One region of the Microaerobacter geothermalis genome, then DNA from elsewhere that is predicted to be linked to it. Evidence: a T-box and tRNA genes for the amino acid it is inferred to sense, from the RefSeq annotation. Region 1 holds a T-box; the other regions hold tRNA genes.
The links. A T-box is a leader RNA that pairs with one kind of tRNA and senses whether it is charged. The one in region 1 lies ahead of metG (methionine--tRNA ligase), so its partner is inferred to be a tRNA-Met.
Positions count from the first base shown of each region.

Region 1 (9,826 bases):
TTTTTCCAAAGCCTCTTTCTTTTTTTTGTTCTCCTCCGCTCTCTTTCTGGCCTCAGCCGTTGAAGCGTCAATCACCTTCATTTCCTCTTCTACATCCAATCGCGGGAAAAGGGCCTCGCCTCTGATCATTTTATTTCCTGCCGGGAGCAAACCCCATTGGCGAGCAGAATCCCACCGGGTGATTTCGGCCAGGTTCTCTATCCCCAGCTGACTCCAAATTTTCCTTGGAGCTTTTGTCATGAAGGGCTGCAGGAGAATGGAAATAATGCGAATTCCTTCAGCCAAGTGATATAAGACGGTCCCTAAACGGTCACGATTTTTCTCATCTTTGGCCAATACCCAAGGCATCGTTTCATCAATGTATTTATTGCATCTGCTGATAAATTGCCAAAGATGGGACAATGCGGAACCAAATACCATTTGATCCATGTATTCCTCTACTTTGGCTGCAGTCTCCACCGCCATTTGGATAAGGGAATCATCATATTCTCCCCTCTGGCTGGGCTTTGGGATGATCCCTTCAAAATACTTTTCGACCATGGCAAAGGTTCTGCTGATTAAATTACCTAAATCATTGGCCAGGTCATAATTTAACCTCTGAATGAAGGCTTCCGGAGTAAATACTCCGTCTTGTCCAAAGGGAATTTCCCTTAATAGAAAATAGCGAATGCTGTCTGACCCGTATCGGTCAATCAAGAATTTGGGATCGATCACATTTCCCTTTGATTTTGACATTTTTCCGTCCGGCATAAGCAGCCATCCATGACCAAATACCTTTTTCGGCAGTGGCAAATCCAATGCCATCAGAATAATAGGCCAATAAATCGTATGGAATCGAAGAATATCCTTTCCAATCATATGAACATCAGCAGGCCAATATTTTTTAAATTTACTGTTATCATCTGACATATAACCAAGGGCGGTAATATAGTTGGCTAAAGCATCTATCCATACATAAATCACATGATCAGGATCATTGGGAACCTTGATTCCCCATTCAAAAGTCGTACGGGATACACATAAATCTTCCAAACCTGGCTTCAAAAAATTGTTGACCATTTCATTTCGTCTCGATTCAGGCTGGATAAAATCAGGGTGACTTTCAATATGTTTTAGAAGCCTGTCCTGATATTTAGACATCTTGAAGAAATAGCTTTTCTCTTTTACCAAGTTTACATCCCTTTCACAATCAGGGCATACAAATCTTTCTCCCTTTTTTGCCTGCCTTTCAGTCCAAAATGCCTCACAATCGACACAATAATACCCTTCATATTCTCCCAAGTAGATGTCTCCCTGATCAAGGAGCTTTTGGAAAATCTTCTGAACGGGAATTTTATGCCTTTCTTCCGTGGTTCTGATAAAATCATCATAGGAAATATCCAACTTGTTCCAAAGATCCTTGATCCAATCCACCACCGGATCAATAAATTCCAATGGATCTTTTCCTTCCATAGCAGCTCTTCTTTGCAATTTTTGCCCATGTTCATCGGTCCCTGTCAGATAAAAAACATCAAATCCTCTTAACCTCTTATACCGTGCCATGGCATCACAGGCTATGGTTGTATAGGCATTTCCGATATGCAGTGTATTGCTTGGATAATAGATAGGGGTTGTAATATAAAATGTCCGTTTACTCACAATCATTCTCCTTTCCTTTTAAGCTCTCATTTTTTCAAAATGTGTCACTTATACCACAGAAGCGGAACTAAATTCTTTTAGTTCCAACCATATATAAAAATCCCCCGTCCCATATTGGGACGAGGGAATATTCCCACGTGGTACCACCCAAATTCCCTGTTATCTTACAATAACAGGCTCTGCCAGCAAAAGACTGCCCCTGTAACGCAGGGTTACGTTCCCTCCTAAATTCAATCAATCCCGTTTTCAAACTCCTTATTGAAAGAAATTCGAAGGCAATTCTCTGGGACCATCTTCATCTTATCCCACTTATACCGGCTTTCAGCTTCCACCGGCTCTCTGCAATAAGGGTCAAAGACTACTCTTCCCTTCATCGATTCGTTTATCATATTGTTTGAATATCTTAGCCAAAAATATACATAATTCATCGGTCTCTGTCAAGGGAAGGAAAAAATCACCCTAACTTATTGGAGACTTAGAAAAGTATTGACTAGAATGGGAAAGGTTGGTATTATGAGAATGAGAAAAATTTGTCGAATTTTGACGACATTTGTAATCATATGTTAAAAATGATGATCTTGAGAGGAGATGGATGTAAAATGATGAAATCAACCGGGATTGTTCGCAAAGTGGACGAGCTAGGAAGAGTGGTGATCCCCATTGAATTAAGGAGAACCTTAGGAATTGGGGAAAAAGATGCCCTTGAAATTTATGTGGATGGGGAACGTATTATCTTAAAGAAGTATGAACCAGCCTGCATCTTCTGTGGAAACGCAGATAAGGTCACCCATTTTAAAGGCAAGGTAGTCTGCTCCGACTGTTTGGCTGAGATCCCAGAACCTGTGAAATAAGCTGCTATTCTTACAGCCAACTTCCAATCATCCCCCTGTTTGTTACCAGGGGGATGAATTCATTTTACCGGGGGATAATATGATCCATTTGATGAAAATGGTTGTACACTTCTCTTTTCGGAAGGCCCCGGTCCAAAGCCGTTTGTTTAATGGCCTCATTTTTTCGAAGCCCTTGCTGAATATAATGATTGACATGATCATGTACGGATAAACCAATCCACCAATCTTCAGACTGAGATCCAGATGAAACCGATGGATTCAATCGATGAATTGACGGATACCCCTCTAATATAATGGTAAATTCCCCCCGGTGCTCTCCATCTAGAAACCATTGATCCAATTCTTCCAAATTGCCGCGAATAAACTCTTCATATTTTTTGGTTAATTCCCGGCATATGGAGATTTTCCTGGAACCAAATACTTTTCTCATGGTTTGTAAAGTTTTTTTGATTCGATGGGGACCTTCATAAAATATTAATGTCATAGGATATTCTTTAAGCCCTTCAAAAAACTGAACTTTTTCTTTTTCATGGCGAGGAGGGAAACCAAAAAATGCAAAGGATTGGGTGGATAATCCGGAGGCAATCAATCCGGTGAGGGCTGCATTGGCTCCTGGAACGGGAATGACATGAAACCCTTCTTCTAGACATTGGACCACCAAATCTGCTCCTGGATCCGATATTGCAGGCATTCCAGCATCTGAGACCAGTGCGATTATTTTCCCTTCACGCAGGTATTGAATGAACTGGGACCCCTTTTGTCTTTTATTATGTTCATGGTAGCTGGAAAGAGGCTTGTCAATGGCAAAGTGATTCAAAAGCTTCAGGGTTTGTCTTGTGTCTTCAGCAGCAATCATATCCGCTTCCCGCAACACCTGTACGGCCCGATAGGTCATATCATCGAGATTGCCAATGGGAGTGGACACAAGATATAAAACTCCTTTTCCATCAAGGGCTTGATAGCTTCTCTGAATAAACATGATTATCCTCCGTAATATATTTTCATTAACTCGCTTGTGTATTCTCCATTCTCCTCATATACCACCATCGGCGGAAGAAGTCTGACCTCCACTCCTCCATCCTTGATCCCTTCAACCAAAATCATATTGGCAGCCTCATCTATTCTGGGATGAACAAATCGAATTCTTTTCGGTTCTATCCGATATTTTCTCATAAAATACAGCAAGTCAACCATGCGGGAAGGTCGATGGACCAATGCTACCTTCCCTCCTGATTTCACCAGTTTGCTGCAAGCAATGATCACTTCCTCCAAATTGCAATAAATTTCATGTCTGGCAATGGCAAGATGGGAGTTTACATTCTGATCCCCTGTTCCTTTGGATAGATAGGGAGGGTTGCAGGTAACGACATCATATCCCCCCTGTTCCAAAAACAGATGGGCTTCCTTTATGTCCCCATGTATCATATGAATCTGCTGGTCTAAATGATTCATGGCAATACTTCGCAATGCCATATCCACAATTCGTGGTTGAAGCTCAACCCCGGTGATCTGGGCCTTTGTTCTGGTGCTTAACAAAAGGGGAATCACTCCATTACCGGAGCATAAATCAACAATTTTTCCTTTAACCGGAACAGAAACAAAATGAGAAAGCAAAACCGCATCCATGGAAAAACAAAAAACATTTTTGCTTTGAATAATCTTAAGATCATTTGTTAACAAATCGTCAATTCGCTCATCCTCGTATAGGGTTAGTTGATCGGCCATATTTCCTCCAATTGTGAATAAGTATACAAACGAAATTAAAGAATTCACTAAGGACAGCCTTCGAGTTCGTGCTAAAGTAATTTCCCACATCTACAGATAAAAAAGGGTCCCTATGGACCCATTTACTTATTTAGAAATGACAGACAGAAAAGACAGTCGCCCTCAGTCCTCAAACTTCCATAGTGAACATGGCAAATATGAAATCCTTCATAATAAAGCCGGGCCAGATTATCATAGCCTTCCCCTACCACATGATTTCTCTGCCCGTTTTCTTCTTTTTTCTGATTTTCCTGCTCCTTATTCGCCATCATATCACGCAAATTCTGGTTCTCCAGGGATAGACTTTTGTTTTCTTCCAATAACGCAACCACATGCTGTTTTAATATCTTCACTTCCCGGTAAAGTCTACCCAACTGCTCCTCCATTTCGGCTACCTGTGTATATATGTCGCTTTTATCCACAAGCTCCACCCCAATTTCACAGTTAGTCCATAGTTACAACATCTTCTAATGGAAATTCAATCATTTTTTGATCGTCCATGAATTCAACTTGAACCAACCGCTCTAAAATATTTAATCCGATCACTTTCCCCTCACCTTTTGGCGTAAACACCTTCTGTCCAATATCCGGTAAAACTTCTCTGGCACTTTCATAATTTTCACTTTCATATTTCAGACAACACATCAAACGTCCGCAAAGACCGGAAATTTTCGTCGGGTTTAGAGAGAGGTTTTGATCTTTGGCCATTTTGATAGAAACGGGTTCAAAATCCCCCAGAAAGCTTGAACAACAGAGAATTCGTCCACAGGGACCTATTCCTCCCAGCATTTTGGCCTCATCCCTTACCCCAATCTGCCTTAATTCGATACGGGTTCTAAACACCGCTGCCAAATCCTTGACCAATTCGCGAAAATCAACCCGGCCATCGGCAGTAAAATAAAAGATAATTTTATTCCGGTCAAAAGTATACTCTACATCAACAAGCTTCATATCAAGCTGATGTTCCTCAATCTTTTTCATGCAAATCTGAAAAGCTTCCTTGGCTTCTTCTTTATTTTGCATAACCAGTGACGCATCCTCTTCTGTTGCAATTCGCATCACCTTTTTAAGAGGGAGAACCACGTCATCCTCTGAAACTTCCTTCTTACCAATCACGATCTTTCCGTATTCAATTCCCCTTGTCGTTTCAACAATCACATGCTGATCCTTTTCAACCGGCCAGTCTCCCGGATCAAAATAATAGATCTTACCCGCTTTTTTAAAGCGGACTCCTACTACTTGATACAATGCGATCACTCCTTAGATGAATAACCACTTGTTCCAGAATAAGTTGAGGATTTGCATAGGATGAGAGTTTCTTTTTTGCTTCCAGTATTTTCTCCATCCCGTTGATCCCATCATCTATCTCCATTTTACTTCCTTGTCTTTTAATAGATTCTTGTTGTTCTACAAATATAGACGGACCTTCTGCATGGTTAATTTTCATAAATATTAAATCCCGCCACCATAACAAAAAAATATCCAAAAATAATTGCAGATTCTCCTTAAACTCATCATTGACGGAAAATTGTTGCTGTATCGTAAAAAAGGCTTGGTTGGGCCTAAAAAGAATCTCTTCTGACAATTGTATCACTAGGTTCTTCAACCGTGCAAATAATTCTGATTGGCATAATTGTCTGGCTTCATCCAAATCTGCCGTAATATGGGCAGAAAGTCGGGCCAATTCTGGATGGAATCCTTCATCCATGAGATATCCGGCCAATAACTTCGGTGATGGGGTAGAAAAGGTAACGATCTGGCAACGGGATCGAATCGTAGGTAAGATTGCATGTTCGTTTTCACTAAGGAGTACTGCTACAACACCGGAAGTCGGTTCCTCCAAGAACTTAAGCAAACTGTTAGCTGCCTGAAGGGTCAAGAATTCCGCTTGATGAATGATATAAATTTTCCTTTGGGATTCTGTACTCCGATAGGAAGATTTCCTCTGCAGCTCCCTCATTTGTTCAATTTTAAGGGACCTCCCCTCTGGTACTACCTCAAAAACATCAGGATGATTTCCATTTTCTATCCTTCTGCAATTTCTGCATTGATCACAGGGGTTTAATGAATCATTCTCACAAAACAAAGCTTTTGCTAATTCTATTGCAATTTTTCTTTTTCCTGTGCCCCGGGCACCGGTGAATAAATAAGCATGGGTAATTCTTTTATTTTTTAAACTGCGCTGCAACATTGAAACTGCCCGATTTTGCCCTTGAATCTTATCCCAAGACACATGTCATCATCCTTATCAAATATATAAATTAAGCAGCAAACCCTTAATATCGCCAATTCGTTCCAATAAATCAATTCCTTTTTTCTCCTTGGCCAACACTTCCTCGGTCAGTTGAAGAAGTTGTTCATCTATCTTCTTAATGGTTGTAAACATCTTCCCCCTGCCCCGAAGGTCCCAACCCTGTTCTTTTTTAAGGAATAATCCGGAGTTTACGGCATCTTTTACAAATTTTTTAACCAAGCTTTTATATATCATCAGATCTTTTACTGTTCTGCTATTGGCCAAAATCTTCCCCTGACTTTCAATATTCTTTAACAATTGATCCAACCCGGCTCTTTCCATGTGTTCCTTCTGCTGATTTAGTTCATGAATAAAGGAACTTTTCTGCGTACCTGCTTTTTTTCCTTCTGGTCCAATCAATGATTCTGTAATGGATCGGATTCCATCACCGATTTTCATGGATCATCACACCCTAAAATTGAGCAAACTGCTCAATAGGTAATATAAATACCGTGGCCCCACCAACCTGAACTTCCACAGGATAAGGAATATATGATTCCACATTTCCCCCGAAGGAGGAAACAGGAGAAACCAACTTTTCTCTGGCTTTACAGTTTGCCTTTATAATCGTCAACACATCTTCCACCCGGTCATCATCCACTCCAATGAGAAAAGTAGTATTTCCCGCCTTAAGAAAACCGCCTGTGCTAGCTAACTTTGTTGCCCGAAATCCATTTTCCACCAAAGCGGAAGAGAGACGTCCGCTATCCTTATCCTGTATCACTGCAATAATTAATTTCATTCTAATCCCCCCAGTCGTTTATTGATATATGAGATTAGGTCATCATAAATCAATTGATAAACCTTATCCTGGGATAACGTACCGTTCACCAGCTTAATCCGTTCCTTTTCTTTTTTTGCTAAAGCATAAAAACCATCCCTCACCCTTTGGTGATATTCGTGATTCTTCTGTTCAATCCGATCAAGATTATGATCACCAGACCGTTGCAGTAGTCGATGCTTCCCGATTTCTATGGGTACATCTATGAGATAAGTTCGATGGGGTTTAAACCGGTTCGTGGCAAACTGATTAATTAGTTGAATAGTCTCCAAAGGTATCTGTAACCCATATCCCTGATAAGCAATGCTGGCATCAACAAACCGGTCACATAATACGATATACCCTTTTTCAATGTGGGGGATGATAAATTCCATGACATGTTGAGCCCTTGAGGCAGCATATAGCAATACTTCTGTCTCCTTCACCATTTCCTGAAAAGATGGAGAGAGAAGAATTCTTCTTATCTCATTGCTAATCATGGTACCCCCTGGTTCCCTGGTCGTAACAACTTTAAATCCCTTTTCTTCTAGTTTTTTACCGATTCTTTCAATTTGTGTTGTTTTTCCTGCACCATCGGGGCCTTCAAAAGTAATAAATATTCCTGGATGATTCAAATCATCATTCCTCCAATACATCTTTATATTAATACACGAATGTTCTTAACATGAGGGTCAGATATTCCTTGAAAGCGCATCCCCTGTTCTCTAAGTTTCATGATATGCTCTACAACATCCCTTTCAATGATTTCGCCAAGGGTAATCACAGGAACTCCCGGAGGATATGGAATAACCATTTCTCCAGCAATCTTTCCTATTGCTTCCGTTAACGGCACACTTTTAACAGGACTTGTTTTCACTTTATAAGGGGGAATTACCGGATTACCTGAAAAAAAAGTTTGGGAGGGGAAATGAAAGGAATGGAACCATTTACCCTTTTCCTGTTCAATTTGATCCATGATCTTATTAAAAATTTTACATATGCGATCCATTTCAGCTTCCTGTATACCAGGGGACAACACCATTAAAAGAAGATGGACATCCGCTAATTCCACATAAATACCCAGTTCTTCCAGCCTTCTTTGAAGTTGAAAACCAGTGATTCCCCTTTTTAATACAATCGTGATTTTTAAAGGATCGATATAATCATAGGTTTTTCTTTTTTCATTTGGAGACGGAATATAAAACCATTCATTCCATTGGTTTAAAAAGCTCCTTAAATGATCAGCATATCCAACAGCTTTACAAAATCCCTCTTCGCCCATTTGGACGGCTTCCTTTCTTGCCAAATCCAATGAGGCCATAATAGGAAAAGAGGGACTGCTTGATTGCAAAATAGTTAACCATTCCTTTACTAGATCCCTATTTATGCGGTTTCCTTTTATATGAAGCATCGCTCCCATCGTCATTGCTGAAAGCATTTTATGGGTGGATTGCACCACTCCATCTGCCCCTGATTCAATTCCCCGGGGCGGTAATTCTTTGGCAAATCCAAAATGGGCTCCATGGGCTTCATCCACCAATAGAGGAATACCATAGGAGTGAACCACTTCAGCAACCTTATCCAAGAATATACCCATTCCATAATAATTGGGATTTGTAAGAAATACGGCCCTCACATCCTTATGTTCCTCTAACAGCTTCTTCAAATCCTCCACAAGAATGGACGTTGCTATTCCCCAATCTGCTTCTATTTGCGGACGGATATAAACAGGCTGGGCACGGGATAGTAAAATGGCATGAAATACTGATTTATGAGCATTCCTCTGTATGATGATTTTGTCGCCTTGTCCGCAAACGGAAAGAAGAAGAGCAATGTTTCCAACCGTACTCCCTCCCACAAGAAAATGGCTTTCATCTGCTTTAAACGCATCCGCCGCCAATTCCTGAGCCTGAAATATAGGCCCTTCCGGATGATGCAAATCATCTAAATCGTTTAACTCTGTTGCATCAAGGGATAAGATGGAGGAAAACCATTTTTTCCCTTCTGATGAAAAAAAACGACCATGTTTATGTCCAGGTACATGAAGGCTAATGGGATTCTGCTCCCAATGCTTGACCAATGCTTCAAAAAGGGGAGCTGAGTTATGTTTACATTTCCTCTCCAATCAAAAGCATCCTTTCCTTAATCGTTAAAACCTGTTCCTAATTTGATTATATGAAAACCACCATTTGATTCATAGGGAAAAAAGAAAAAACAGAGACTTTTCACTTTGTCTCTGCCTATCATGCATGATTTTTGAGCCAGATTCTTCTCATTTGTTCAATAAAAAACGGGTATTTTTCATCGTAAACATCGGTATCAATAATTTCATGCTCACATGCTATACAGATGAATTCTCCCCATATAGAAATTCCTGTGTCTTTACGCATTCCACATACGATACAATAACGCATTTCCTGCTCCATTAGGAACCTCACCCCTCAATAAATATGTATACCATTATTAACCATTATAATCAGCTTTATACCAGAGGTGAGTTTAAATCTACATATTCCTTTA
Region 1 is NZ_JAKIHL010000049.1:6,560-16,385, reverse strand. It holds gene metG (methionine--tRNA ligase) at 1-1,644, opposite strand, end outside; T-box leader at 1,751-2,021, opposite strand; gene L1765_RS14435 (AbrB/MazE/SpoVT family DNA-binding domain-containing protein) at 2,238-2,489, shown strand; gene rsmI (16S rRNA (cytidine(1402)-2'-O)-methyltransferase) at 2,554-3,468, opposite strand; gene L1765_RS14425 (tRNA1(Val) (adenine(37)-N6)-methyltransferase) at 3,471-4,214, opposite strand; gene yabA (DNA replication initiation control protein YabA) at 4,337-4,675, opposite strand; gene L1765_RS14415 (PSP1 domain-containing protein) at 4,698-5,501, opposite strand; gene holB (DNA polymerase III subunit delta') at 5,473-6,486, opposite strand; gene L1765_RS14405 (YaaR family protein) at 6,502-6,945, opposite strand; gene L1765_RS14400 (cyclic-di-AMP receptor) at 6,959-7,288, opposite strand; gene tmk (dTMP kinase) at 7,285-7,962, opposite strand; gene L1765_RS14390 (aminotransferase class I/II-fold pyridoxal phosphate-dependent enzyme) at 7,965-9,431, opposite strand; gene L1765_RS14385 (sigma factor G inhibitor Gin) at 9,550-9,732, opposite strand.

Region 2 (9,826 bases), on a different contig from region 1:
GAAGCAAGAAGCAAACCACCATTGTGGTTATTTGATCTGTCAATCTTAATTGCCAAGAATATTGTAACCGGCATCAACATGAATAATTTCACCAGTAATTCCCCTGGATAGATGGCTAAACAAGAAAAGAGCGGTATCCCCAACTTCACTTTGATCAACCGTTCTGCGAAGGGGTGCTTTTTCCTCAATGACTTTTAGAATACTGTTAAAGTTGCGTACTCCCTTCGCCGCCAAGGTCCTTATCGGGCCGGCGGAAATAGCGTTGACACGAATATTGTGGGGCCCCAGATCATTTGCCAAATACTTGACGTTCATATCTAAGGCAGCCTTGGCCACTCCCATTACATTGTAATTGGGGACGACACGTTCTCCACCCAAATAGGTGAGTGTGACAATGCTGCCTCCCTCAGTCATGAGCGGCTTGGCTTCTCTGGCAACGGCAACCAGAGAATAGGCACTAATATCCTGTGCCAAGGCATAACCATCTCTGGAGGTTTGTAAAAATTCTCCCTCCAATTCTTCAGTCTTGGCAAAAGCAATACAATGGGCAATCCCATGAAGTACACCTACTTTTTCGCGAAGGGTTGAAAAGGCATTCTGAATATCCTCATCTTTGGTAACATCACATGGAATAAGTATTACTTCCTCTTGAGGCAAGGTCTCCGCCAATTCCCTTACATTTTGTTCAAGACGTTCCCCCTGATATGTAAAAGCTAAGGTGGCTCCTGCCTTACTCAAAGATTGAGCAATCCCCCATGCAATACTTCTTTTATTCGCCACTCCCATGATCAAAAAATTTTTCCCCTGCAATAGCTGATTCATTTCTTTTCCTCCTCTATTCAGACAGTTAGAAATCATTATATCATTTGATCCCCTTCAATTTCAAATGATTCATTTGTCACTGACTGAATGATGTAGGAGGCTTAAATAGAAAAAATCGGCCACATAGCCGATTTCAGTATTAAATATATTATCCTATTTATTCAATGATGGAGCGGAAGACGGGATACGCTCGCTTCGCGCCCGACTTCGACGTCCCCTCCGCCTGTTCCAGGCTGGTTTCGAATCCCCTTGACTTAATTCCGGGGATGTTTATTCAATGATGGAGCGGAAGACGGGATTCGAACCCGCGACCCTCGCCTTGGCAAGGCGATGCTCTACCCCTGAGCCACTTCCGCAGATTGGTGCGGACGAAGGGACTTGAACCCCCACGGTGTTGCCACCACTAGAACCTGAATCTAGCGCGTCTGCCGATTCCGCCACGTCCGCATGTATAGGTGTGTAATATCATTTTATCCATCATGTAAAAAAAGTCAAGAAAAAGAAATTCTTGATGGAACCATGGTAGCGGCGGAGGGAATCGAACCCCCGACCTCACGGGTATGAACCGTACGCTCTAGCCAGCTGAGCTACGCCGCCACAATGATGATGCCGCTGATAGCACAAGACATAATTTATCATAACCGTTATAAATTAGTCAATAGAATTTTTTGGAATCCAGTTCCACTTCTATAGAAATGAATTTCGTCTGTGAAAATTTTTCTTTCCCGAAAAAAAGGAAAGAATATTATACAATTGGACAAGACTTCGCTATAATTAAAAAAGAAACGGTACAATATGAGAAAATCATAGGAGCTATTACATGCTAAAAAAAATTCTAAGAAGTTTACGCTTACAATATCTCAAATTATTGCGTACGAAAGGGGCTCCAGCCATTGTTGCGCGAGGATTTGCCATCGGCATCTTCATTGAGTTTATTACCTTGCCTACCTTGGGTGTTGCCGTTATTCTATTGTATCCATTGGTTCGATTGTTCAAAGGGAATCTGCCGGCATCCATTATCGGATTTATCATCGGAAAATTTATTATTCCTCTCTTTCTATACTTTAACTTAAATACAGGAATGATATTAATTGGAGATAAGGTCACCAAAGAGATGACCGAAGTTTCAGGATTAGCTCTGCTTAAGGAAAAGGGAGTTGCCCTTATCTTAGGAAGTGCCATCAACGGATTCATTGTGGCTATTTTTAGCTTTTTTCTGGTATACATTCTTTTAGGATTATACCGAAAAAAGAAAGAAAGGAAATTAATGGAAAAACATTTTAACGACCAAGGGAAATAATCCGTATAAAACAGATAAAGGAGAGTTCCCCATGTACACGAAAGAAACGATTGAAAAATTAATTGGACACAAAGGATTGCTTCGAATTTCATACATTAATGGAGATGATGAACTCACTTCAGATAGTGGTGTGATCCAATCCATTATTCGGGATGCCATGATTTTTGAAGTAAAGGACGGAACCATTGATCATGGAAGGAAGAAGGTTATATATTTTCGGTATATAAAGAATATTGAAGCACCTTGACGCAGCAAAAAGGTGACCTAATGGTCACCTTTTTTCAATCCCTCAAAAAGTATGGGCAGTATGATGCAGGAGTCAGTTTGTAAACATAAGATTATCGGGCCGAACCACGGATTCAATCACGCCCTTGGGAGCCTTGTATCCTTGTTCGCGAAGAACCTCTTCAAAGGCAGACAAGAATAAAACCACATTGCGGAGCTGACAGGAATATCCCATCAATCCTACTCTCCAAATCTTTCCTTTTAACTCTCCCAATCCTCCGCCGATTTCAATGCCATATTGATTCAACAAATTTTTACGGACAGCCAAATCATCTACGCCTTCAGGAATCACGATGGATGTCAGTTCAGGCAGTCTCTTTCCTTCCTCTACGTGAAGTTTTAACCCCATGGCCTCTATTCCATTTTGCAGGATTTTTCCATATCTCCAATGGCGTTCGATGGTTTCTTCCAATCCATCGTTAACAATGATTCTTAGAGCTTCCCTTAAAGCATATACCATAGAAATTGGAGCCGTATGATGATAAAACCGTTCTTTGCCCCAATAATTTTGGATCATAGAAAGATCTAAATACCAACTTTGTACCTTGCTTTTTCTCCTTGCCATTTTTTCAAGGGCACGTTCATTGAATGTAACAGGAGACAATCCAGGAGGCGCACTGATACACTTTTGTGTTCCGCTGTAACAGGCATCGATTCCCACTTTATCTATGGAAACATGAATTCCACCCAATGAAGTTACCGCATCAACCAGCAGTAATGCCCCATATTGATGGACAATATCCGCAATCTCCTGTAATGGTTGCAGAACTCCAGTGGATGTTTCTGCATGGACGACTGCTACAATGACTGTATCGGGATGAGCTTTTAGGGCCTCCTCGATCTGTTCAGGATATATGATATCCCCCCATTCCCCTTTTACCTGGACCACTTCCGCTCCACAACGCTCTGCAACATCCACCATACGGGTTCCAAACAATCCATTCACGCCAATCATTACTTTATCTCCTGGCTCCACCAGGTTTACAAAAACCGTTTCCATTCCAGCACTTCCCGTCCCTGACATAGCGACGGTCAATCGATTTTCCGTTTCAAAAACAATCCTCATCAACTGCATAGTTTCATTCATGATCTCCAAAAATGAAGGATCTAAATGACCTACCAAAGGAGTAGCCATAGCCTTTAGTACATGTGGATGAACATCACTAGGTCCCGGTCCCATCAATATTCGAGAGGGTGGTTTTAATTCAGACAACATCAAACTTCACTCCTTTTTTGGGCATCAGTCTATCCAATTGATTCCTATTCAAATCTATTATACATAACCAAGCCAATTCCACCAAGTAATGGCTAAAAGATAGGTCACGATAATACTTGCAAGGGTTAACCAAACCCCTGGCTTGAAAAAATCCTTTTGTGATAAAAAACCGGTCCCGCAAACAATCACTCCAGGGATGGTTTCCACAACAAATAAGAAGCCGAACAAGGAAGTAATCCCTGCTACAACACCCAATAACATTACAGGTGCACCGACTTGAGCACCAATGGCCAGAACTATCGGTACAACCGTCAACACAGCGGTTGAAACATTGGATGTGACCTTGTGCAGGAACTGGGTGAATACCGACACTGTCAGGACTGAGATTGCTGGAGAAGAAAATAAAAATAATGTAACATCAGTTTTTACCCAATTGGAGATACTATCAACCGCACCCGTTTCATAGAGGGCTTTCCCCAATGACAGGGTAATCGCCAATAACAGAAGTGTGCCAAATTTCACTTCCAACATCTCATTCCAATTGACAATGCCAATTTTGGGAAGTCCCATTAACACGGCTCCCATCAGAGCAGGGATCGCAGGAGGCCAACCGTGAATGGATTCCATGGTCCATAATAAAAAGACAAAAACCAATATGAAGATGGCCTTCATTTCATTCTTGTTTAATGGACCCATCTCCTTAATCAAATCTCCGATTTTTTCTCTCATATCTGGAAAAGAGTCAGATTCTACAGGAAACGATTTGTATAATACATACCAAGTAATGGGAATCATAAATAACCACAATGGAAATCCAATAATCAGCCAATCCAAATAAGTGACCTGTTTCCCTAAATAATAATTGATCAACTCCACGGTGATTACATTTCCAATGGCAGCCGGGATAATAGCGGTTCCACTTATCGTTGCTCCGTATGTAAGTCCCAGCATCAATTGTTTAGTCATGGGATTTTCTCGGGTTAAACCAAGGATAGAAACAATAGAAAAAGTAATGGGAAGAACCATCGTCGTCCGGACAGCAGCGGCAGGGATAAAAAATGCCATCAACTGCGGGACCAAAATAATCCCTGCCAATACCCCACCTTTTTTGTGCCCTAAATGATAGAGAAGAAAATAGGCAAGTCTTTCCCCCAGGGAAGTAGATTCTACCCCTTTGGCTAACATCATTCCAGCTACAATTAAGAATATGGCTGGCGAAGCAAATCCCGAGAGTGCCGTTTCAAAAGAAACCGAACCCGTAACAGGAAGAAGAAATAGAACCAATATCGCCGTCAAAGAAAAAGGGATAGGCTCAAATACCCATAGGATAATGGCACCTGTGGTAATGGCGATGGTCATTTTTGCCTCATAAGGAACTGAGGAAGGCAATTCAAAGTAAATAATAGCAAACGCAACCGCTGATAATATAATAATTATAAATTTTCTCACAGAAAAGACCCCTATCAATTTCCAGCCAAAAATTCTTTTGTTTTTCTTTTAAGGCTGTCCTTAATAAATTCTTCAGTTCCGTCTATATTCTATATAAAGCAAGAAGCCTACAAATTTCATGTAGACCTTAACGGGATGATCCTTTTTTTCTTAACTGATAAAAACTGAAGATTCTCCCCCAGGATTTTTCCAAGGGTTACAAAAGTAAATAAACCAAACCAATCCACCTAAATAGGCATAAGCTGCAAATCGGGGATAGGAAAGTTTTGAAATTCCAGCAAAATAAGCGGTAGTCCCCGCAGAGATGGTTCCAAGGTAGCTGATGAGAATCGTTAATTTGTACTCAAAATGCCCGGTATACACCAAAAAAACGGAAAAAGTAAGGAGCGTTTCCTCTGGAACCGGAAATCCGATTCTACCCATTTTTCAAATTCATCCAGATTTCAAACGGGTTAAATCGACAAGGAACCCGCCACCTTTTAGCGGACTGCTCCCTTTTTCCAACAAGTTCAGGATCTGCGATAGTGTATAGGAAGAATTATATCCTTTAAGAAGAGCAACGGCACCCGTAACATGGGCACAAGACATGGAAGTTCCACTTAAATTCCGATAGGTACCATCCAACCATGTCGACAAGATCGACACACCGGGGGCGTAAAAATTCACACCTTCTCCTCTGCTGCTAAAGGAAGCAATTTGATTGGATTTCGTCGTTGCACCGATACCAATGACTCCTGGATATTTGGCGGGATACTCCGCATCCCCGCCGGAATTCCCGGCAGAAGCAACCAAGATAATTCCAGCGTTTCTTGCTTCAGCTACCCCGAACTCCAAAATATTGCTTGGATCAGGAGTCCCAAAGCTCATATTCATCACCTGCATGTTGTGTTGAATGGACCACTCGATCCCCTCAAGTATATCTGAGAGAAAAGCGGAACCATCACTTTGAAAGCTCTTTACGGCATATAATTCCACTTCTGGAGCAGCACCTGCAATACCCAAATGATTTAACGAGGCACCGATGGTTCCAGCCACATGGGTTCCATGGCCGTTTTGGTCCCCAGAGCCGGAAACGAAGGAAACGCTCTCCTTCACCCGATCCTTTAAATCAGGATGGTTAGCATCAATACCGGTATCAATTACCGCCACCTTAACCCGATTCCCTTGGCTGATTCCCCAAACATTTGGAGCACCAATTCTTCGTATTCCCCAAGGAATAAAATCACGCTGATGGGTAGAAAATTGAATATTATCTTCCATTTGAATCCCGTAACGGGTTGAAACCTTCCATCTGGTTTCAAGGGTATGAACATACTCCACCGGTATTGAAACAACTTTTAATCGGGGCAAAATTTTGCAATCTTTTACCTGCCGTTTTTTCAAAGCCTTGCAAAAATATTGAAAGTCTTGATCCTTTTCAAATCTTACAACCTTGTGTATGATCCTCACTCCCTCATATGACAAATCACTTTATCATATGAGAGAGAAGTGAATGTGGTGAATCTCGTTTTGATACTATGGACCAGGTTTCATATAGAATGCCAAAATTTTCCCGTTTTTATCGGCCTGAATAATCATCATTCCATTCTTAAATAAATAGGTAACGAATGTGTTCGGTTCACCGTTCACAGATCTGCCGATGACCTCTTTATTGGGAATGCCATAAAGCTTTACAGCTGACTGAATAGATTGGCCGGTCTTAAGCCCCTCTCTGGTTTGAACGGTCTGGGATTTACCCATGTCATACACTTCAAAATAATTGATTTTCCCTCCACTCTGCCGAATAACCAAGTTTCCATAATCCAATACATCTGAATTTAAATTTCCTGATAATGGATTCCCTATCCATTCAACCAATTGATTGACGGAGGATGTATTTAAATTTTTCCCATTATAGGTAACAACCAGTTCCTTATCACTCTTTTTTCCCTGTTTATAAATGGTAATTTCCTCTACTTTGTCCTGATAGAAATAAATGTCCGCCTTCCCACGATATTTCCAGGTAACACCACTACCTTGGTTTACTTCATCCGGCTTACCCAGTTTCTTTGCCACATCTTCCTGACTTTCCCCTAAAGAGACACCTGAAAAAGAAAGAGAAAAATGAACATTCTCCTGCTGGCTCTGATCTGGTTGAGTGGAAGCTGGGTTCTCCGGGTTTATCGTTTGTTGATCTGCCAGTTTCAACGTTGGGGTCTCCTCTGGTTTTTGGGTTGGCTGATCAACAGGTTTCACCATTGGTTCGTCCACCGGTTTGGCAGCAGGTGCCACCGTCGCTTTAACAACCGTCTTCTGCTCAGATGACTGCTTGGTTATTGACGGAGCCATGGATGGCTCAGGTTCCTTCGGAGGTTGATACTCAATTCTCATTTGATCGAACAAATCATCGATGCTTATAGTGCTTCCGTCTCCGATCGGCAAAGGAGACCCCCCTTCTTTCAGCGGTTGTTCAATCATATTGGAGTCCTCCGCTTCAGCAAAGGCTTTAGTAGTCTCCATCCGCTCAGAAGCCAGTTTCCAAAGGTCCCCCTCTTTTTCAACCAATATTCGCCATTCCTTTTTGTCTCTGTTGGTGGTTCCGTTTATCCTCTTTTCAAGTGACACATCCAAATAAACTGTAGCTGTATCCCCATTCAAAAGGATCTCTTTAATCTGTATATTTGTTGCTTTTATCTCATCATTCTCATCCATTGTTTTGGAGAGCTTCAGATTTTCCTGATAGGACGAATTCGTTTTGGCCAAGTATAAAGAGGTGGCATAGGATGAAAAATCCACATTCCGATACTGATCGGTTACATGGAATAAGGTTTGAGTCATTTCCGTGATCTGTTCTTCAATACCGGGAACTGAAGCCGTTTTGGCTTGGGTGTTATTCTCCTTGCCACATCCGGAAAGAACAACCATCATGGCAAAAGCTAGGAATAAAAAAATCCATTTCTTCTTTTCCATAGATCAAGACTCCTCTCCGTGTATCAAGACTCCCCCCGAACAAACATCGTTCTCAGCATCACTTTAACTGATCACAGAAATGATATCCCTCATATCCTCCAAAATATAATCAGCATGTAATTTTTCAAAGGTTTCCCTTGCTTTCTTGCCGGATAAACCGGTTAATGTGGCCGCAAAATGGGCGCCAATCGCCCGGGCAGCCATATAATCTGCCACGGAATCCCCCACGATTAAAATATTGGAGCCATCCCGTAACGGCAGGGATTGTTTCAACACCTCATCATCCGGCATATTTTTCGTAAAGATTCCCTTGACATAGCAAAATGGCTGGGGCTTTGCCAAAGGGGCGTGTTCGGGATGAGCCTTTTCAGCATCCAATACATCCGAGGCAGTTACGATTCGTTCTCTTTCAAAAAAATCAAGAAGTTCCAGCTCCCCCAGGGGGACCATGGTTTCAATCGTGGGACGTCCAGTTCCAATTCCTAAAGAACATCCCATCTCCTTTAATCGAGAAAAGACTTCCCTCATTTCTTCAGGAGGAACAATAGGAATCTCTTCCTTCAAAAATCCTCTTTTCCCCTTTGTTCTCGCTTCTCTGCCGATGGATTTGGCAATTAATTGATCCCCTAAATACCATTCCTGAAACGTTTCCTGGCAAACATTCCACAACCTGCTGTTTCTTGAGAAAATGGATGTGTCTACTCCGATTTTCTCATGGGCAATCGTATTTAAATAAAGAAGCAATTCCTGTTTTTGTGCATCCCCTTTTGAAAAATCGGCCACAAATCGTGAAAAATCAGGCTGGTATCCCAGATCCTTTACTTTTTGTGCGATCATTAGAATCTCATCCACACCAATTTGCCGGGTTAAAATATTTTCGACAAATCGCTTATCCACCTTGGAATACTCAGCCAGCAGCAGAATCAATTGATGGGAAAAAGTTAAATAAACCATATCCCAGTTGGAGTTAATTCCCCTGCTTTTCATAAATGACAGAATTTCATCATCATGAAACATGCGGCTCCGAACCTGCCTAATCAGATCATGATCAGGAGAGGGAGTAAATGGTCCGGGCAACCCCAGGTAATGTTCATGAAACAACAGTTCCCAAACCGTTAACGCAGAGGCATCAAAATATCTCTCCTCACTAAGAAGAACCCCATCAATATCAAACAAAATCAAATTATACATACCTACCTCCAAATATCAGTTGATTTACTCACACGAACAGGAGCAGTTGACAAAAATTATAACGGTTCCTTAGCTGATCGCCAAGTCTTAATCTCAAAAAAATAAGCCTTCCCTCAAGGAAAGCTTAGATGATAAAAGTTTGTTCGGGTTCTTGTTTTGGATTCTTCTCCTGATCGTTACCGTCTTTTCCGTTTTTACTTCCGGATTGTTTTCCCATTTGTCCGGCCATCTTCTCAATTTTATCTAATGCCTGTGGGGCTAATTCCAATATTTTCTCGTAAATATGGGTTTGCCCTTCAAGAGAAATGGATTTGATTCCATTTTTCCCGACGACTAAAAAAGCCACCGGGGTAATGGATACTCCTCCACCGCTTCCTCCGCCAAATGGGTAACCGTTTCCCGATTGATCACCGCCCACTCGATTTGTTCCTCCTTGTTTGTCTCCATTTGGCTCAAATTCCGTTCCACCAGCGGCAAATCCAAAACCCACCCTGGAGATTGGAAGAATCACGCTTCCATCAGGCGTTTCTACAGGGTCTCCAACGATGGTATTTACATCGATCATTTCTTTTAAGTTTTCCATTGCGGTTTTCATTAAACCTTGGATAGGATGT
Region 2 is NZ_JAKIHL010000019.1:28,905-38,730, reverse strand. It holds gene L1765_RS08765 (hypothetical protein) at 1-2, shown strand, start outside; gene fabI (enoyl-ACP reductase FabI) at 46-822, opposite strand; tRNA gene L1765_RS08755 (tRNA-Gly) at 1,104-1,178, opposite strand; tRNA gene L1765_RS08750 (tRNA-Leu) at 1,183-1,269, opposite strand; tRNA gene L1765_RS08745 (tRNA-Met) at 1,343-1,419, opposite strand; gene L1765_RS08740 (DUF2062 domain-containing protein) at 1,643-2,122, shown strand; gene L1765_RS08735 (hypothetical protein) at 2,154-2,369, shown strand; gene L1765_RS08730 (pyridoxal-phosphate-dependent aminotransferase family protein) at 2,442-3,623, opposite strand; gene L1765_RS08725 (SLC13 family permease) at 3,681-5,072, opposite strand; gene L1765_RS08720 (hypothetical protein) at 5,223-5,495, opposite strand; gene L1765_RS08715 (S8 family peptidase) at 5,505-6,455, opposite strand; gene L1765_RS08710 (hypothetical protein) at 6,588-8,021, opposite strand; gene L1765_RS08705 (HAD family hydrolase) at 8,085-9,212, opposite strand; gene ytfJ (GerW family sporulation protein) at 9,337-9,826, opposite strand, start outside; gene L1765_RS08695 (DUF2953 domain-containing protein) at 9,807-9,826, opposite strand, start outside.
Region 2: it encodes a tRNA-Met, which carries the amino acid that the T-box ahead of metG (methionine--tRNA ligase) is inferred to sense. The anticodon was not compared.

Region 3 (9,826 bases), on a different contig from region 1:
CTCCCGGTGTATTGGTAACCATAATCCCCCGTCTTGTTGCGGCATCAACATCAATATTGTTATACCCAACAGCCATATTGCTAATTACTTTCAGGTTTTTTGCCCTACTGATTAGAGATTCGTCTATCGATTCGGTGAGGAGACAGAATAATCCGTCTGCCTCAATAATCTCCTCCTCCAATACTTGCCTCGGAACAGGAACATCTTCTTCTCCCCACATCCTTACTTCACAAAGCTGGCCGATTTTTTCTACCACTTCTTTTGGTATTCGCCTGGTAATGTAAACTTTTGGCTTCAAAGTGACGTACCACCTTTCCATGGTTTCGCTACTCGTTCCATGATTCCAGTCTTATTTTACCATAAAGCTATCATATATTAAGATACTACTCCAAAATTCTCCGCAATTCCTGCCCTGATTCGGGGCTTGATCCACCGGCATCGTACCCGAATCTAGTATATCAGTCAAAGTTGGTGATAATACGCCTGATTTGATCCATACTAAGAAATATCAAAAAGGAGTTGTTGATCCATTGAGTGTGGTTGTGAAGCCTCTCCAGCGAGTAAACGGCAGAAATATCATTCATTTACAAGGGCTTGATACAAAGGTTATTGCTGACTTAACCAGTGATGATGTTATCACAAATGAAGATGATTCTTTATTACACCAAGCTAGTAATTGGTCAGTTACAATCTCTCCTGAGGAAACATATCATGCTGGACCAATCATTTCCTTTCCCAGGTTATATCTTACATTTATTGGTGAAAAAGAAACCTTAGAAAAGGTAATTGGTAAATTGGATTCCCGCACATTGCCCCTAATGACCAAGCTGTTTCATATTCCATGGATTCAACACTTGTTTTGAACTTCCCTTCTTTTACCTCAACCTCTTTTTTACATGCGACAGGACAAGCATGACAAGTTGGGTCTGAAACCAAAAGCTCCTTTCGATATGCTTCACCACTTATCTCATCAGCAAGCTCATAATGTGATTGCTTTGCATTATATGCCGGAAGTCCTCCAACCTCGTTTAGTACATTCATTAGAACATTCGTACCATAAACCGATAGTCCACCTTTTTTGGGTGCTGTAATAACGCCTTCCATAATCATTTTCAAAGCAGTTTGTCTTGCCTTTTTATGCTCTTCCCCTTGCTCTGGTTTTAGAGCATTTTTGGTTGAACCTCTAATTACAATAGCCTTTAGATTTTTGCTCCCAGCAACAGCTCCTGTTCCTCCTCGACCGGCTGCCCTATCATCCTCGTTTAGAATAGCGGAAAACTTAACAAGATTTTCCCCGGCCTGTCCAATTGCTATTACACTTAGATCCTTTTCACCGTAACGTTCTCTCATGATTTGGACTACTTCATGAATACCCTTGCCCCAGATATCGCTAGCCTCGCGAATTTCCACTTGACCATTTTCAACAAATAAGTAAATTGGCCGGTCAGCCTTCCCTTTGATTACGAAGCCATCAAATCCAGCCCAACGGATTCTAGATGCAGCCCATCCGCCCATATGTGAATTTGTTATTGTTCCAGTTAAGGGGGATTTTGTAACAACAGCAAGTCTATTTCCCATTGTTACCTGTGTTCCTGTAATCGGCCCAGTCATGATTGCCAACATATTTTCTGCATCTAATGGATTAACCTTAGGACCGTTGTCAAAGACGTATTTATTGCCTATACCCCTTGCACCGATGTATTTTTCTTTAATATCTTCTCCAATTTCCTTATACTCAATTTTCTCTTCAGATAAATCAATCCATGCAACCTTATCCTGATAACCAGGAAGCTTCAACTTAATTCCTCCAATCATTTTTCTAATAGAAAATGCTTTTTTGTACACTTTTCAGGAATTATTCATATTTTGGTTTAAACTATAAAATAAATACATTTTATTTACTCTACTTTCGAAGCTTAGTTTTGCAAACAAACCCTTAATGTAGTTGGGCAAACCGGACATCCATTCTTGTACTTGACTCATCATGACAGACTGTTTCCGTTTCGGTTGAATATCGATCTGATTCTATTCAACCTACAATTATTGAAAAGTGAGGTAATATCATGTCAAAAACAGCATTGATTACCGGAGCATCAAAATGAAATTGCCGAGAAATCCAATCTTTCACGCCCGGCTATTTCTCACCACTTAAAGGTACTGCGCGACGTCAGTTTGGTAAGTATAGAACAAAAAGGGACGCAGCGCTACTACTCCCTCGCTTTAAAAGAGGCTGTTTATATACTCAAGGAATTGGTCCGTACAGTAGAAACGACTTGTAAGCTTGGGGATTCCGACTGATATACGTTCTATGGTTTGGAATTATGGGAATGCCTATGCCTGATGAACTGGTTGTTATTATGGTGTGTGTAAAGTGTGTATATCTTGCTCGCAGATTTGCATTCGAGTAAATCTGTAGGAGTTACGATTCGTTCAATGGTTCCGTTGTTGATACAAACAATCCGATCCGCCAATGCTATGGCATCATTCTGATCGTGAGTAACAAAGATAGATGTGATGCCGGTCTCTTTTAAAATCTTCCGCAAGTCATCCCTGATTCTGACCTGAAGGTCAGCATCCAGATTGCTAAAGGGCTCATCAAACAGGAGCAAGGAAGGAGAAGGAGCAAGGGATCTGGCAAGAGCAACACGTTGCTGCTGACCACCGCTTAATTCGTGAGGGTAACGGTCTTTATACTCCTCCAGGTTGGTTAACGACAGCATTTCATCAAGACGCTGCTGCCTTTGTTTCCGGCTCCATTTCCTTAATCCGAATTTAATATTTTTGGCTACAGTCATATGAGGAAAAAGAGCATAATCTTGAAATACCATGCCAATACCTCTTTTTTCAGGCGGAGTGTAATGACGGTCGTCAATAAATACCCTTCCATTAACGACAATAGAGCCGGCGTCAGGGATTTCCAGTCCAGCTAGCAATCTCAGAATGGTACTCTTCCCGCTCCCGCTTTCACCAAGAATGCAAACAATTTCTCCCTTCGTCATATCTAATGTGAAATTTTTAATCGTCGTTTCTTTTGTGTTTTTATATTGGAATTGTAAGTTTTTAATTTGAACAAACATCAATCATGCTCCTTATCTAAAATTTTGTGAAAGGAAAAGATGCACGCACCACTTATCAAAATAATCAGCATTGATGCCAATGCAGCCTCGTTAACCATTTCATCATTGGCGTATTGAAATGCTTTCGTTGCTAATGTCGAAAAGTTAAAAGGTTGCAAAATCAAGGTCAGCGGAAGTTCCTTTAAAATATCAACAAAAACTAAAATAAATCCGCTAAAGATTGCTCCTTTCATCATAGGAAGATCAACCTTGAAAAAGGTTTCTGTAATAGGCACACCTAAAGTTCTTGAGGCCTCCGTAAAACGGTTGCCTATTTTCTCAAACCCTGCTTCGACGGAGTTATAACCTAACGCCAAAAAACGAATAATGTAAGCAGAAACAAGCATAAGCAGACTTGTGCTCAAAACGAAGACAGGGGTCAGATTAAAAGAAGCAGATATTGAGAAAATAATACGATCAATCGTTAAAAAAAGAGTGATTATGGCAATCGCAATGACAGCACCGGGGATAGAGTAACCAAGCACAGTGATTTTGGAGAACAGCTTTGCAATGAATCCCCCCTGCAGTCTGGTATAATTGGCAACTATCAATGCAATCAAGACAATCACAGAGGCAGCTGTCGTTGATACAAAAATCGAGTTCATAATTAAAGTGGTGAACTCTGGGCTAATGATCTTTTCAAACGTCATAAACATCCAAAACGTTAATTGTATAAAGGGAATCAGGAATGCAATACTGAAAATGCCGAAGCAATAAGCAAAAACCAGCCAGGCAGCAACACCTTTTACCGGTTGAGGTTGGATAGGCCTGATCTTTGATGTGGAGTAACTGTATCGCTTACGCCCACGCAGAATCTTTTCCAGGACCAAAATGATCATAACGATGGACATCAACGTACCAGCGAGCTTAAATGCGGAATCAAGATCTCCCATCCCAAACCAGGTCTGAAAAATAGCAGTACTTAATGTCTGAATCCCGTAATATTTTACAACACCATAATCGTTTAAAACTTCCAATATCACCAAGCTTGCGCCAGCAACAATGGCTGCCCTTGAAATAGGCAATACAACCCGGAAGAAAATTCCGAGGGGACTACCTCCCAGTAAACGAGCGTTCTCCAAAAACGATGCAGATTGATTGGACAAAAAGCTTTTCGTTATCGAATACACATATGGGAAGAGGAATATGGTAAATATAAATACTGTTCCTTGCATGGTCATGATATCGAAATATTTCTGATCCAACTGTATGTCAAACGAGTTTCGCAATGTAGACTGGATAATACCTGTATAGCTTAACATGCCTTGGTAAGTATAAGCACCGATATACGGGGGGATGGCTAGAGGCAGAATTAAACCCCATTTCAGGAAATTACGTAAAGGGAACTTGTAAACCGAGATAACCCATGCCAGACTGGTTCCAATCACAGAAGCCGCAATTCCTGTAAAGAGGATTAGAACAAGGGTATTATAAACGTAGTCCTTTAACAAGTAATCTTTAATGTGCTGCCAATTCTCATTCGGTTCAGAGAATACCTGCAAACCTATCATTAAATTAGGCAGCAGAATGATTAATATAATTAGAAAACTAAGAATAGCCCATATATTGAGCTGTAATTTTAATTGTTGTATCAGCCTCATCTTTCACACGACCTTAAATAATTTATCAACTTGTAATCCCGAATGAAAAGTAATGTAACCGTATCACCTTCCAGTGATACGGTAAGTCACTTTCTTAAAGAGGCCCTTGTTACTTCCAACCTACTTCATTAAATATTTTAATCGCCTGGGCATTGTTCACACCAAGTATGGTCAAATTAATATCCTGCGCTTTAAAGTCTCCCCACGACTTTAACAGATCGGAAGGAGGTACCGCTGGATTTACCGGATACTCATTATTACCTTCCGCAAATTGTCCCTGTGCCTGCACGCTGGATAAAAATTCAATGAACTTCACCGCGTTTTCTTTGTTTTTCGCATACCTTGTTACTCCGACACCGCTTATATTAATGTGGGTCCCATTGGTCTGCTGGTTCGGGAAGAAAACACCTACTTTTTCTGCGATCTTTACATCTTCGGGATTGGACGAATTTAATAATCTGGCATAATAATAGGTATTGACGATAGCAATATCTCCTTCGCCAGCCACGAGGGCCTTGATCTGGTCAGTATCGCCACCTTTAGGATTCCTTGCCATATTGGCAACGATTCCTTTCGCCCATTCTTTCGCTTTTTCCTCACCGTTTAACTCGATGAATGAAGCCAGCAACGATTGGTTGTAAATATTACTGGAAGAACGGACCAGGATCCTCCCCTTCCATTTCGGATCAGTCAAATTCTCATAAGTGGACAGCTCGGAAGGGCTCACACGGTCTTTGGCATAGGCGATAACACGTGCTCTTTTGGTTAAGCCAAACCACTGATTATCCACATCACGCAATTGTTCTGGTATATTTTCAGCCAATGTTTTGCTCTCTACAGCTTGCAATAATCCTCTTTCTTTCAGACGATACAAATTACCTGCATCCGCCGTCATAAATACGTCAGCTTCAGTGTTTGCTCCTTCACGGTCAAGGCGCTCCATCAACTCATCGCCTTTTCCTTGAACTACATTAACTTTGATACCAGTTTGCTCTGTAAAAATTTTATAAAGTTCCGCATCGGTATCGTAGTGTCTGCTAGTATACAGATTAACTACACCTTTATCTTCCGCTTGTTCATTGTTGCTAGTAGATTTGTTAGCTTGAGAAGACGATTCAGTGGTTTGCACACCTTCTGTGCCGGAGCATCCCGCCAAAACCAACAATGCTACTAAAAAGATGGCTCCCAAGAAGAGAAATTGTTTTTTCATGATATGTATCCCCCTTACGTTACAATAAGAGATTGTTCTCAACTACTAATTATAATGATAATCATTATCATGTAAAGAAACTTTTTTGCTTTACAGCTAAGAGTGTTAGTGATTTGTCACTTTTACCCTTCATCTGCAGAAAAAAAGTTGGAAAACTTAGATTGATAAATTGTAGGACTAGGCGATTTTTCCAAATAAGGATCGATACTGTCAGATGAGGAATCACTTGTGTACGAATTTGGAAAAGGGTATAGTATTTGTATCATTGTAACAATGAAAAATTTTCTAAAGGTTAGGAGACGCTGATGTTAAAGCTATTCGTCATTCTCGGCAGCTTAAATATGTTTTTGTCTGTGGCATTAGGAGCTTTTGGAGCCCATGGCCTGAAAGGGAAAATTTCTCCCGATTTGCTGGCTATTTATCAAACAGGCGTTCAATATCAAATGATTCATGCGATTGCCCTGATCTTTATTGCCATTTTATCTGACAGATTGGGGGCCATATCACTCATGAATTGGTCAGGATGGTTGTTTCAAATCGGAATTCTTTTATTTTCAGGAAGTTTGTATGCTTTAAGTATAAGCGGGATTAAGGTCCTAGGAGCAATTACTCCCTTCGGGGGAGTAGCCTTTTTACTTGGCTGGATTTTGCTTGCGTTAGCAGCCATCAGAGGGTGAGTACTCCTACGATCCCATAAACTAACTTCTGTTAAAACAGCATATCCAGCATGGGGAAGTCGACCTTGAAGGTTCTCCGCTACTCACTAAAATTATCCATTTATAAACAAATGGAGGAGTGGGAGAAATGCGAGTGCAAAAAATGGGGTAACAGTTTGGTAATTTGGCTGCCGAAGCCTTATGAGAAGCGATTTCGATAAAATAAGGAAGCGAACTGAAATTTGAGGTAAGAGATGATACCCTAATAATTGGCAGTGAAAGAGGGTCAACACATTCTCACATAAACGTAACAAAAAACCCTTGATTATCAAGGGTTTCAATCTCTTATGTATGGTGACTCGGACTGGGTTCGAACCAGCGACCCCCACCCTGTCAAGATGGTGCTCTCCCGGCTGAGCTACCGAGTCACATCTATTAATAGAAATGGTGGGCCCTACAGGACTCGAACCTGTGACCAATCGGTTATGAGCCGACCGCTCTGACCAACTGAGCTAAAGGCCCACAGAACATACAAAACAGTGTTAAAAGTTGAAGAATTTCATATATGGCGGAGCTGACGGGATACGCTCACTTCGTTCCCGACTTCGACGCCCCCTACGCCTCTTACGAGGCTGGTTTCGAATCCCTTTGATTAAAGGGCTACGAAGAATTTCATATATGGCGGAGCTGACGGGATTCGAACCCGCGATCTCCTGCGTGACAGGCAGGCATGTTAGGCCAACTACACCACAGCTCCACTTTGGTTGCGGGGGCAGGATTTGAACCTGCGACCTTCGGGTTATGAGCCCGACGAGCTACCGGACTGCTCCACCCCGCGTCATTACATGCTGAAATAAATGTTTTTTTCAGCGACAAGACTAAATATACACCATTTCACGAAAGAAATCAACCCCCTAATCGCAAGTTTCTGATTCCAATTATTTTATTCGTCAAAAATTCACTCGTGAATGATACATAGCTTTTTTCTCATGATTATACCTCAATCGTTCTACGGCACAAGTTAAAATTAACTAGAGGCTAATCACCACTTATCTCCCACCTTAGAAGTAGAAGTCATAGTGGCGATTAGCCATCGGATTAATGAATACTTAGACTATCCTACGTTCTTGTTTTTTTCATCAACCATTTCTATCCGTTGCTTTCTCTGTTCCAATTCCTGTTCCTGTTCATCCCTAAGACGATGGGCTAAGCGACTGGATGCTGAGGCTGCAATACTGGCGACCAAATCATCTAAAAAAGTATGAACTCCTTTTCCACTCTTCGTATCGAGACGTTTAATAACTCCAATCTTTTGTTTATCAAGGTGACCGAACGTGGTTACCGCAATACTTCCATAGCCAAATACGGAACCCAGTGCTAACGTTTCATCACAGCCAAATAATCCCTCATCACTTTCTACTAAAGACTGAAGTGGTTCAGATAACATCCCCTTTTCAGCAAGGACATCCAATTCTACTCCAACAAGAATGGCATGCTGCAATTCTCTCTTTTCCAAAACCGCTTCAACACTTTCTACGCAGGATTCCATCTTTAGATCTACGTTGTATGGTGCCTGCATCAGATATACCACTTCGGCAATATCTTCAACGGTAACCCCTCTATCTTTTAAACGCTTTAAACAAGCTTCTTTTACTTCTTTGCTGTGAACTTGTCTCATCATGATTTGAGTCCCCCTCGCCATTTACGGTATACTAACATCATATCATATTTATCGTAAAATGTGTCTGAATGATAAACTTTCGGCAGTATGCAAATGGTATGAGATTTGCTAAAATTTAGCTAAGAATCGTATTGGAGGGATTGGTTTGAAATACGGAATTGTGATTTTCCCTAATAAGAACGTACAAGATACGGCCAACTCATATCGCAAAAGATATGACAGCCATTATGCATTAATTCCCCCTCATCTAACATTAATTGAGGCTTTTGAGGCGGATGACCCTCAAATAAAGGAATTAACCCCATCAATAAAAAAAATAACAGAAAATACAAAGCCATTTATACTTCAGTTTCATAAGGTCAGCACCTTTCACCCTACAAATCCAGTCATTTATTTTGCAATAAAAGAAGAGACTGAGATCATTAAGCTTCATCAATCTCTTAGAAACGAAATAAAAATTCCCATACCAACTTCATATCGTTTTATTCCTCATCTAACCATTGGTCAAGACATGTCAACCTCTGAACTTCTCGATGTATATGGCAGATTACGAATGAACAAATTCAACCTGGAAACTTATGTGGACAGAATTCATTTGGTCTATCAGTTAGAAAATGAGACCTGGAGTGTATATCAAACTTTTTTATTAGGAGAAGTGGAATGAGAACGACAGATCAATTAACATTTAAAATCGCCCAAAACAAAGAAGATTGGCAAGACGCCCTTAAGGTGAGGAAAAAGGTGTTTATCGAGGAACAAAACGTACCTGAAGAGATTGAAATTGATCAATACGAAGAAATTTCCACCCATTTTATTGTCTACAATGAACAGTTGCAGCCCGTTGCAACTGCCCGATTTAGATCCTATGATGAAACAACGGCTAAAATCGAAAGGGTTGCCGTACTTCCTGAATTAAGGGGAACTGGTTTGGGCAGAGAACTGATGTTATTCTTGGAGAAAGCGGCAAAAGAGGCTGGATACACAAAGGCAAAATTAAACGCTCAACTTCACGCAGAACCCTTCTATAAAAAATTGGGATACTCTCAAATTAGCGAACTGTTTTATGAAGCCAATATTCCCCATGTCACCATGGTAAAGGATCTATAGTTAAGCATTTTCCGCTAATTGTTTTAATTGATTGACAATCTCAATATTCACATATTTTAAACCGATGTCACCGTGGAAAATTTCACCATTTCTTTCTCCATGGAAATCTGAACCACCGGTCATTATCAACCCATATGTAGACGCTAATTTAGAATAGCGATTTACTGCGTCATCGCTATGATCGGGATGAAACACTTCTATACCCTTTAGACCATACTGAATCATCTCTTCAATTAACAAATCATCATCATATAAACCGGGATGGGCAACCACAGGAACACCCCTTGCCTCTTTGATCAAGTCAATGGCTTCAAAAGGGGATATCCTGGGAGGATTCACATATGCCCTTCCCTCTTTTCCCAAATATTGACGAAAGGCCTCTTCCATAGAAGATACAATTCCTTTTTCCATTAATACTTCCGCTATATGAGGCCGCCCGATATTTCCTTCGTTAT
Region 3 is NZ_JAKIHL010000019.1:39,615-49,440, reverse strand. It holds gene L1765_RS08840 (2-hydroxyacid dehydrogenase) at 1-298, opposite strand, end outside; gene L1765_RS08835 (aldehyde ferredoxin oxidoreductase N-terminal domain-containing protein) at 754-1,845, opposite strand; partial or broken gene L1765_RS08830 (ArsR family transcriptional regulator) at 2,098-2,298, shown strand; gene L1765_RS08825 (ABC transporter ATP-binding protein) at 2,307-3,077, opposite strand; gene L1765_RS08820 (ABC transporter permease) at 3,077-4,717, opposite strand; gene L1765_RS08815 (Fe(3+) ABC transporter substrate-binding protein) at 4,827-5,927, opposite strand; gene L1765_RS08810 (DUF423 domain-containing protein) at 6,233-6,604, shown strand; tRNA gene L1765_RS08805 (tRNA-Val) at 6,936-7,011, opposite strand; tRNA gene L1765_RS08800 (tRNA-Ile) at 7,029-7,105, opposite strand; tRNA gene L1765_RS08795 (tRNA-Asp) at 7,263-7,340, opposite strand; tRNA gene L1765_RS08790 (tRNA-Met) at 7,345-7,421, opposite strand; gene L1765_RS08785 (phosphatidylglycerophosphatase A family protein) at 7,698-8,264, opposite strand; gene L1765_RS08780 (2'-5' RNA ligase family protein) at 8,410-8,928, shown strand; gene L1765_RS08775 (GNAT family N-acetyltransferase) at 8,925-9,371, shown strand; gene L1765_RS08770 (PHP domain-containing protein) at 9,372-9,826, opposite strand, start outside.
Region 3: it encodes a tRNA-Met, which carries the amino acid that the T-box ahead of metG (methionine--tRNA ligase) is inferred to sense. The anticodon was not compared.